DNA from 3 places in the Streptosporangium sp. NBC_01755 genome. Region 2 is predicted to be linked to each of the others. Evidence: riboswitches for the same ligand, from Rfam matches in the RefSeq annotation. Region 2 holds a riboswitch; each other region holds the start of a gene.
The links. Region 2 has a riboswitch for cobalamin ahead of OG884_RS30355 (CbtB domain-containing protein). Riboswitches for the same ligand answer to the same signal wherever they lie in the genome.
Positions count from the first base shown of each region.

Region 1 (3,268 bases), 2.1 Mb from region 2:
TATAGGAGGTTCTTGGGGGAAGGGGCGCTTATGCGCCGTAGGAGGTTTTTCGCGCTGGTGGCGGGAGCCATGGTCGTCGCGAGCTGCGGCAGAGTCGGCGACTCCGCCGACTCCGCCGACTCCGCCGTGGGCCGCCTGATCATCCTCGAGCCCACCGCCGACGGCCACGGCTGGGGCGGGATGGCGGGCAGGCTCGCCTCCGTCCTGGTCCTGGCGGGGCTGGCGCGCTCCGCCATGGTCGTCGAGCGGCCGGGAGCGCTGGGTTCCGTCCCCCGTGACGCGTTCGGCGCCGTCCGCGGCTCGTTCGTGCGCGAGGGCAGGCTGCTCGTCACCGCGATGCCGATGGTGACGGCCGCGGAGATCGCCAACACCGCCGCCGTGGTGGACGCCACCACCCCCCTCGCCCGCCTGGTCGGGGACTGGACGGTCCTGGTCGTCCCCGCCGACTCCCGCCTGCACACCTTCGAGGACTTCGCCGCGGAGCTGCGCCGCGACCCGGCGGCGCTGACGGTCGGCGGACGGCTGGAGGGCGGCTCCGACCACGTGCTCTACGGCATGATCGGCAAGTGCCTCGGGGTGGACGCCCGGTTGCTGGAGTACGCCGGCTTCCTTGCCGCCGAGGATGCCGCCGAGGCGCTTCAGATCGGACGGGTGGCGGCCCTGCTGGGGTCGGCCCGCGCCCTGCGACCCGAGATCGCAGCCGGCCGCCTGCGTCCCCTGGTGGTCTCCTCGGGCGGCCGGCTCGACGGGATCGACGCGCCGACGCTCCTGGAGGTCGACGTCCGGCTGGAGTACAGCGACTGGTGCGGTCTGCTGGGGCCCAAGGGCATGAGCCCGGCGGACCGGGACGCCGCGATCGCCCTGTGTGACAGGATCGACGCCGCGCCGCGCTGGCGCGCCCTGTGCGCGGCCAATGAGTGGAGCCGGGTCTACCTCAGCGGCGACGACTTCCGTCAGTGGCTCCTCACCGAGACGGCCCGCACCCGCGGGGTACTCCACGAGCTCGGGTTGCTGAAGTCCTCCGACACAACTTGTTGGGGTAGTTGCGTCAGACGCCCCTAGATGTAGGATCCTGCTCGTTGCTGGTTCGCCCCGGAAGGGGCGAGGCAAGAGGGAACCCGGTGAGATTCCGGGACTGCCCCGCAGCGGTGAACGGGAACGAAAGCCGTCATGTGAGCACTGGGTGAACCATGCCCGGGAAGCGACGGCCGGTAGGCACGCGCAGGGCGCCCGTGAGTCCGAAGACCTGCCGGTGACGTGATTGTCCAGGGCCTCGTGGGAGGGCCCGCGGAACGAGGCGGTCCGGCGTGCCCGGGATCGCTCGCGGACGCGTGCCCATCCGGCGGAGCCGTACGGGGAAGTCCGAGCGAGCGAGGGGCACCAGGTGACAGAGACCTTGGCAGGGACCGCGGTGGAGAACGCGGCAGGGGTCGTGGCGGAGAACGCCGGGGACGACCGGGGCAGCGGGAACGCGACGGTCGATCGCAGGCAGGCCATCGACGAGGCCGCCGCCAGGGTGATCACCGACCCGGAGAACTCCAGGGTCGCCGCCGCGCTGCTGGCCGAGCTGATCGCCGACGAGGCAGCCGAGCACGGCGTCCGCGACTTCTCCGAGTCCGTCGCCGCGACGCACCGGGCGGGGCTGATCGCCGACGGGCTCGCGGAGTTCGTGGCCGCACACGCCGAAGTCCTGGACGCGCTCATCGAGCCGGACGCCGACACCAGGTTCGAGTACTTCGGGCTGCGTACCGTCTACGATCGCTACCTGCTGCGTCACCCGAGCACCCGCAAGGTCCTGGAGCGCCCGCAGCACTTCTTCCTCCGGGTGGCCTGCGGCCTGTCCGAGACCGTCGAGGAGGCAGCCGAGCTGTACGCGCTCATGGCCACCATGTCCTACCTGCCCAGCTCGCCCACGCTGTTCAACTCCGGCTCGCGCAGGCCCCAGCTCTCCTCGTGCTTCCTGCTCGACTCGCCCCGCGACGAGCTGGAGGCCATCTACGAGCGCTACGGGCAGGTCGCGCGGCTGTCGAAGTACGCGGGGGGCATCGGGATCGCCTGGAGCCGGATCCGCTCGCGGGGCTCGCTGATCCGCGGCACCAACGGTCACTCCAACGGCATCGTGCCCTGGCTGCGCACCCTGGACGCGAGCGTCGCCGCGGTCAACCAGGGCGGCCGCCGCAAGGGCGCGGCCTGCGTCTACCTGGAGCCCTGGCACGCCGACATCGAGGAGTTCCTCGAACTGCGCGACAACACCGGCGAGGAGGCCCGCCGCACGCACAACCTGAACCTGGCCAACTGGATCCCCGACGAGTTCATGCGCCGGGTCGAGGCCGACGGCGTGTGGTCGCTGTTCGACCCCAAGGAGGTCCCGCACCTCACCGACCTGTACGGTGCCGCGTTCGACGACGCCTACCGGACCGCGGAAGCCGAGGGCCGGTTCGCCGCGCAGCTGCCCGCCCGCACCCTGTACGGCCGGATGATGCGCACGCTCGCCCAGACCGGCAACGGCTGGATGACCTTCAAGGACGCGGCCAACCGGACCTCCAACCAGACGGCCAGGCCGGAGAACGTCATCCACCTGTCGAACCTCTGTACCGAGATCCTTGAGGTCACCGGCGACGCCGAGACCGCGGTCTGCAACCTCGGCTCGATCAACCTGGCCGCCCACCTGTCTCCGGCCCCCGGAGACGGGGTCGACTGGGTACGGCTGCGCGCGACGGTCCGCACCGCCGTGCGGTTCCTCGACCGCACCATCGACCTGGGCTTCTACCCGACCCCCGAGGCCAGGAGCGCCAACCAGAGGTGGCGCCCGATCGGGCTCGGCGTGATGGGCCTGGCCGACGTGCTGTTCACGCTGCGGCTGCCGTTCGACTCGCCGCGGGCACTGGAGCTGTCCACCCGGATCTCCGAGGAGATCGCGCTGGCCGCCTACCGGACCTCCTCGGACCTGGCCGTGGAGCGTGGCCGCCACCCCTCCTACCAGGAGACCAGGGCCGCCACCGGGGTGCTCCACCCCGACCACTACCGGGCCGCGACGTCCGAGGAGTGGACGGAGATCAGGGAGCGGATCGCCAGGACGGGGCTGCGCAACTCGCTGATGATCGCGATCGCGCCCACGGCCACGATCGCCTCCATCGCCGGTTGCTACGAGTGCATCGAGCCACAGGTCTCCAACATCTTCAAGCGCGAGACCCTCTCGGGGGAGTTCCTCCAGGTCAACCGTTATCTCGTCGCCGACCTGCGGGCCCGCGGCCTGTGGACCTCGCGG
Region 1 is NZ_CP109131.1:389,503-392,770, reverse strand. Features, by position in the region: gene OG884_RS01600 (tripartite tricarboxylate transporter substrate-binding protein) at 31-1,062, shown strand; cobalamin riboswitch at 1,067-1,268, shown strand; gene OG884_RS01595 (ribonucleoside-diphosphate reductase subunit alpha) at 1,385-3,268, shown strand, end outside.
Region 1: another riboswitch for cobalamin. It lies ahead of OG884_RS01595 (ribonucleoside-diphosphate reductase subunit alpha); the one in region 2 lies ahead of OG884_RS30355 (CbtB domain-containing protein).

Region 2 (3,268 bases):
GCCGGTCCTCCGACGCGCCGACGGGCAACTCCACCAGCGCGGCCGGACGCTCCTGCCCACTCTCGCCCGCGCCGTGCGGGCCGTCGGGGCAGGCCGGATCCGGCTCGGCCGGGTCGCAGGAGAAGCGGCAGCCGGCGATCACCTTGACCGCGGGGAGCTGTGCGGCGAGCGCGCGGACGATCGTGGACTTGGCGGTCCCCTTCTCCCCTCGGACCAGCACACCACCCACCCGTGGGGAGACCGCGTTGAGTGTCAGCGCGAGCTTGAGGTCGTCGAGACCGACGACGGCACTGAACGGATAGGCACCGATCACGAGGTTTCTTTCTGCGAGATCCTGTTGACGTACCCGACCCGCCGAACGTTCAGTTCGGGGCCACCGCGAGCGCGTCGCGGCGGACGGCGCGCTGGACGGCGACGCCGTACAGGACGCCGATGGCCGACCAGAGCACGAGTTGCGTGCCGAGGGAGGACACCCGGAAGTCCCACAGCAACTGGGCGGGGAAGCCGTCGGGCACCTCGTTGATCGTCGGCAGCACGAACAGGGTGACGATGACGGGGACCAGGAAGCCGGCCGCGCCGGCGAGCCAGGGCCGGGCCGGCAGCCTGCGGGCGCAGGCCACACCCAGCGCCACGGACAGCAGGCCGATGGCGACCAGGACCAGGTACAGCGTGGTCCGGCTGCCGATGGTGTCCGGATCACCGATGGCGGGCGGGTTGGCCGGGTACTTGACGAACGGCACCAGCACGATCGCGACGAACGCGGTGGCGGCCATCGTCGCGGCCAGCACCACGTCGGAACGGGGTCCGATCCGGCCGCGCAGCCCGGCGAAGACGAGGGAGAAGATGCCTCCCACGGACATGCCGTACAGGGCCAGGGCGAGGAAGAGCCCGGCCTGCTGGCCGGACCGGCTGACCAGCGCCTCCTCCCCGTGGGAGTGCCCGGCCGCGGTCTGGGCGTGCGCGGCGGCCTCTTCGAGCGCGATGGCCTGGTCGATGTTCGGCTCGCCGAGCAGGTAGGCGAACACGGCGGCGATCAGCCCGGCGACCAGCCCGACGAGCAGGCCGCGGAGCAGCAGGGTACGTATCACGACGCGCGGCCTAGTGGCAGGGAACGCCGAGCAGGTGGCGCCCGTCGTGCATGAGTTCGTGCAGATAGTCGCCCGCCTGCGACACCGCCCCCTGGTCGAAGGTGACCAGGTAGGCCACCAGCAGGAGCAGCGGAACCGCCACGAGCCAGCGAGCCAGGTGGGAGAGGGGAACGGGCTGTGAAACGGACAGCTCACGCATGAGTAGCCTCCTTGGGGATGACGCGTCCCGACAGATGAGGACGCGGCGGCCAAGTAACCTGGCTCCCGGAACTCGCGTTCCGGATACAGTGGCGCGACCGCACCGGCTTCTCACCGGACTTCCCTCGGACCACCGCGAAATCGTCCGAAATGTAACTCTTTTTGTAGTGGATAGTCAACATAAGGTGATTCATTGCGGCATGCCGGATCCGGTTCCGTCTGCCGATCCGGCCGTCACGACCCGCTCACCGGCCCGGGATGGACGAGGTTTCTGGAGGTGAGCCTCTTCTTCGCGAGCCATACGACCGTGACGGCGACGGCGGACCGAGAAAGCCGGTGCGATCGGCCTCCGGACACCGGCCGGACGCGCGGCGGCCTCCGGAGGCCGCCGCGGCAGGTGCTCAGCGGGACACCCTGCGGAGCAGGTAGGTGTCCATGATCCAGCCCTTGCGCGCCCGCGCCTCGGCACGCAGCTCGCGGATGCGGTCGGCGACCTCGGACACCGGTCCGGCGACCAGGATCTCGTCCGGGGTGCCGATGTAGGCGCCCCAGTAGATGTCGAAGTCGTCGCCCAGATCGGCGCCCAGATCGGCGAAGGCACAGTGGGCGTCCAGCATGACGACGACGTCGTCGGCCGAGGGCCCCTCCTCGGCGAGACGCCGGCCGGTGGTGATGTGCACCGGCCGGGCGACCCGGGTCAGGCTGACGCGATGCCGGGCGGTGAGTGCGGACACGCTGCTGACACCGGGAATCACCTCGTGCTCGAACCGGACCGAGCCCCGCTGGTGGATCTCCTCGACGATGGCCAGGGTGCTGTCGTACAGGCCAGGATCCCCCCACACCAGGAAGGCACCCGTCTGCCCCTCGTCGAGCTCGTCACGGATGAACCGCTCGCAGATGTCGGCGCGGCGCGAGCGCCAGTCCTCGACCGCGGGGGCGTAGGCGGGGGTGGTCCGGTCACGCTCGGGGTCACCGGCCTCGACGATCCGGTACGGCGGGCGGGCGTGCGCGTCGACGAGGTCGTGCCGCAACTGGACGAGGTCATGCTTGGCCTCACCCTTGTCCAGGACGAAGAACACGTCGGTACGGGCGATGGCCTTGACCGCCTGGAGGGTGAGATGGTCGGGATCACCGGCGCCGATGCCGATGATGAGGATTCGCTTCACTTGCCAGAGTCTGCCCGTACCGCTTCGAGACTCGCCACAGGGGGCCGCCCCGGCGGATGTCCACCCCATCCACCCGCACGGCCGCCGCGTCCATGTGCTGTCCCGCAACGGCGCCTCAGCCACCGGAGAGCTGCGGATGAACACCTTCGACGCCGGTCACGCCTCCGGGAACAACCCCGCATGATCAGCCGTCGCCGCCCAGGCCGGGCGAGGGCGTGGCGAGCTGGAACCAGACGCTCGTGCTTCCGGGGGATCGGTGGAAGCCCCAGCGTGCCGCCAGTGTGTCGACCAGGGCGAGCCCTCTGCCACTCGGGGCCTCCTCCTCCGCCTGCCTCGGGTAGGGGATCCTGGACGAACCGCAGTCCCGGACCGCGACCAGCACGCCGCCGGTCGCGAACGCCAGCGAGACGAGGAACTCCCGCTGGACGGCATGCCGGATCACGTTCCCGGCAAGCTCGCTGGTGAGCAGGACGGCGTCGTCCCTACGGGGGTGCTCTTCCCCCAGCAGGTCGGCGACGAAGGTGCGTGCGGGTCTGACCTGCGAGGCCGTGGCCGCGAACCGGCGGGAAAAGCTCGGGGAGGCGGACAGCACGTCCAGCGCGAACAGCTGCCAGTCCAAACCCGAGAACCTCCGATCAGCGCCGTTGAACCGTCTACCCCGGAACAATCCGGAGATCCCGCCGACGATCAGAGCACGCGAACGCTTCACGATCATCCCTGTCCCTTCCCTCGTCCACGGTGCCGATCGGCCCGGGAACGTTCCACAGCCGCCTGACACGACTCGACTCCATGGCGGTACGCCACCGCCCGGCAGAT
Region 2 is NZ_CP109131.1:6,393,695-6,396,962, reverse strand. Features, by position in the region: gene OG884_RS30365 (magnesium chelatase subunit D family protein) at 1-313, opposite strand, end outside; gene OG884_RS30360 (CbtA family protein) at 363-1,088, opposite strand; gene OG884_RS30355 (CbtB domain-containing protein) at 1,099-1,287, opposite strand; adenosylcobalamin (AdoCbl) riboswitch at 1,291-1,437, opposite strand; gene cobF (precorrin-6A synthase (deacetylating)) at 1,688-2,452, opposite strand; gene OG884_RS30345 (ATP-binding protein) at 2,637-3,167, opposite strand.

Region 3 (3,268 bases), 2.3 Mb from region 2:
GCGGGAGACGTCTCCGGCGAGGATCGGCGGCCGCACGTAGCGGGTGCCGTAGGACTGCACCCAGCCGTGCTGCGTGGCCAGATATCCGTTGAGCTGCTCGGCGAAGTACTGGACCATGTCGTTGCGTTCGGGCTCGCCGTGTACCAGGACGTCGATGCCCGCCGCCTCCTGAAAGACCAGAACCGAGCGGATCTCGGAGGCGATCCGCTCGTCGTAGGCGGCGGCGTCGATGCGTCCGGCGCGTAGGTCGGCGCGGGCCGCCCGCAACTCGGTGGTCTGCGGGAAGGAGCCGATGGTGGTCGTCGGCAGCAACGGCAGGCCAAGGCGGGCACGCTGCGCGACGGCCCGCTCGGGATAGGGCTGGGAGCGGCGTGCGTCGGCCGGGGTGACCGCCGCGCTACGGGCCCGTACGGCGGAGTCGTGGGTGAGCGCCGAGGCCGCCCGCGAGGCGAGATCGGCCCGGTTGGCGGCCAGTTGCCCGGCGATGGCGCCGGTGCCCTCGCTCAGTGCCCTGGCCAGGGTGACGATCTCGGCCGTCTTCTGCCGGGCGAAGGCAAGCCAGCGGCCGACCTGCGGATCCACCCCGTGCTCGAGCGCGACATCCAGCGGGACGTGCAGCAGCGAGCAGGAGGCCGCCACGTCCACCCGGTCGGTCAGGCCGAGCAGGGTGGCCAGGGTGGACAGTGACCTTTCCAGGTCGTTGATCCACACGTTGCGGCCGTCCACGACGCCCGCGATCAGACGCTTGCCGACAACCCCGCCCACCCTGGCCAGGTCGTTCAGGTTCGCCGCGGCCGGGCCGGTGAAGTCCAGGCCCAGTCCCTCGATCGGCGCCTCGGCCAGAACCGGCAGCGCCTCTCCCAGCCGGTCGAAGTAACTGGCGACCAGGATCTTCGGCCGGTAGGTCAGGGAGCCGAGCTCCCGGTAGGCGCGGGCCGCGGCGTCCAGCACGGCCTGGTCGCGGTCCTGTACCAGGGCGGGCTCGTCCAGCTGCACCCACTCGGCGCCCGCCGCGCGCAGGGCGGTGAGCACCTGCACGTAGACCGGCAGCAGCCGGTCCAGCAGGGTGGTCGGGTCGAAGCCGGGGTCCATGCCGGGCGCGGGCTTGGCCAGCAGCAGGTACGTCACCGGGCCGACCAGCACCGGACGCGGGCTGTGCCCCTGTGCGAGAGCCTCACGCAGCTCGCCGACCTGCTTGGCCGGATCGGCGGTGAAGACGGTGTCCGCCCCCAGTTCCGGCACCAGGTAGTGGTAATTGGTGTCGAACCACTTGGTCATCTCCAGCGGAGCGACGGCCTGGGTGCCGCGCGCCATGGCGAAGTAGCCGTCCAGGGCGTCTGCTTCGACGGCGGCCCGGTGACGTTCAGGGATGGCGCCGACCATGACGGTGGTGTCCAGCACGTGGTCGTACAGTGAGAAGTCGCCGGTGGGGACCTCCCGCACGCCGGCACCGGCCAGGTGCCGCCAGTTGTCGCGGCGCAGCCGGGCCGCGGTGTCATGCAGCTCATCGGCGGTGACGCGGCCCGCCCAGTAGCCCTCGATCGCCTTCTTCAGCTCGCGGTCCGGCCCCTGGCGTGGATAGCCGTGGACGGTGGCGAGTGATGCGGGGGTGGCGGAAGTCTCAGCCACGAAACTCTCCTTCGCGAGTCATGGAGAACCCCGGTGCTCTCATGGGCGCGAAGGAACGGCTGACCGGCGAGCACCCTGATCTGGTGCCCGCTCGCAGCGCCGACCCGCCCTCGAGGTCACCGAAGTCACCGCGTGCGTGGTCGCACGCGGGCAGTGGCAGGTCTTCGGACTCGCGGGCACGCCCGGGATTTCGCCCGGGCATCTACTGGCCGTCGCTTCCCCGGTCCGGTACTCGGACCCAGTGCGTTTGACGGCGGTCGTTCCCACTCACCGCTGCGGGGCAGTCCCGGAATTGGCGAGCTCGCGAGCCAAACAGGCGAGCGCCGGCCGCACCGGGTTCCCTCTTACGACGCGCCTGCCTGGAGGGCAGGGCGAACCGACTGCGGGTCCAGCCTAGACGCATTCGGTTCCCCCAGGTGACAGGGGAGCGATCGGCCCCGCCAAGACCCCGATGCCGATGCCGAAGTGGTGGGGGCACGTGAACAAGCGGGTGTTCAACCCTCGCGCGATCGCGAGCGGGACATGGCCGGTGCTGACTCACGTCGGTCGCACCTCTGGCACGACGTACCGCACGCCGCTCGATACGCACCCCGTCGACGGCGGCTACCTGTTCGTTCTGGTGTATGGATCGCGCTCGGACTGGGTGCAGAACATCTTGGCGGCCGACGGGGCGCGGCTCCGGGTCGACGGGAGGGAGGTGGAACTCGCCGCCCCACGCCTCGTCGGGAAAGACGAGGCGTTCCAGGCTCTCTCCGATGAGGTGCCACGCCCACCGAGGCTGCTCCGCATCACCGAGTTCCTCCGCATGGACCTGGCCGCAGGCTGACGATATTCCAGGTGCCATCGGCCTGGCTCGATATCGGAGTGCGGGGGCCGATCCTGATCGCCTAGCGTGACCGGGATGAGAGACCGACCGGGTGCCGTCGGATCCGCGCTCAGGAGGGCGCCGACCGAGCGCCGTCGGAGTCGGAGTCGAAGTCCGTGGCCACACGGCACTGTCAGCGGCTGATTCGTTCTCGACGCCGGGCAGGCCCTGCCGGCCTTGCCCGGCGTCGTTGCCGCCTGATCGCGACGAGGCGGGCCGCGACGGGCTGCCCGAGGAGGATGCCGAGGAGTGCCAGCATCAGCCCGCAGAACTGTTGCGCGGTGAGCGCCTCTCCGGCGATCGTCGTACCGATCAGCACCCCGGTCACCGGGCTCAGCAACCCGACGAGTCCCACCGTTCCCGCCGACAGGTGCCGTAGTCCGGCGAACCAGGCGGCGAAGGCGAGAGCCGTCGCGACGACGCTGACATAACCGAACCCGAGGATCGCAGGTCCGTCCAGGCTCGGCGGCGGGCCCTCCACCGCGACGGCGAAGGGCAGCAGGACGACTCCCCCGGCGATGAGCTGCCACGAGGTCGACGACAGCACGTCGACATCCTCGTTCCATCTCTTGGCCAGCACGTAGCCGACCGACGACATCACCATGGCCGCGACGGACGCGAGCACGCCGAGGGCGTCGACGGCGGCCGCGCCGGTGAACAGCATGAGGCACACCCCCGCGATGCCGACGCCGGCTCCGGCCAGGTGCAGGATCCGCGGGCGCTCCGAGAGCAGCGACCAGGCCAGGAGCATCATCACGACGGGCGACGTCGCCA
Region 3 is NZ_CP109131.1:580,648-583,915, forward strand. Features, by position in the region: gene metE (5-methyltetrahydropteroyltriglutamate--homocysteine S-methyltransferase) at 1-1,629, opposite strand, end outside; cobalamin riboswitch at 1,768-2,026, opposite strand; gene OG884_RS02425 (nitroreductase family deazaflavin-dependent oxidoreductase) at 2,108-2,455, shown strand; gene OG884_RS02430 (EamA family transporter) at 2,628-3,268, opposite strand, start outside.
Region 3: another riboswitch for cobalamin. It lies ahead of metE (5-methyltetrahydropteroyltriglutamate--homocysteine S-methyltransferase); the one in region 2 lies ahead of OG884_RS30355 (CbtB domain-containing protein).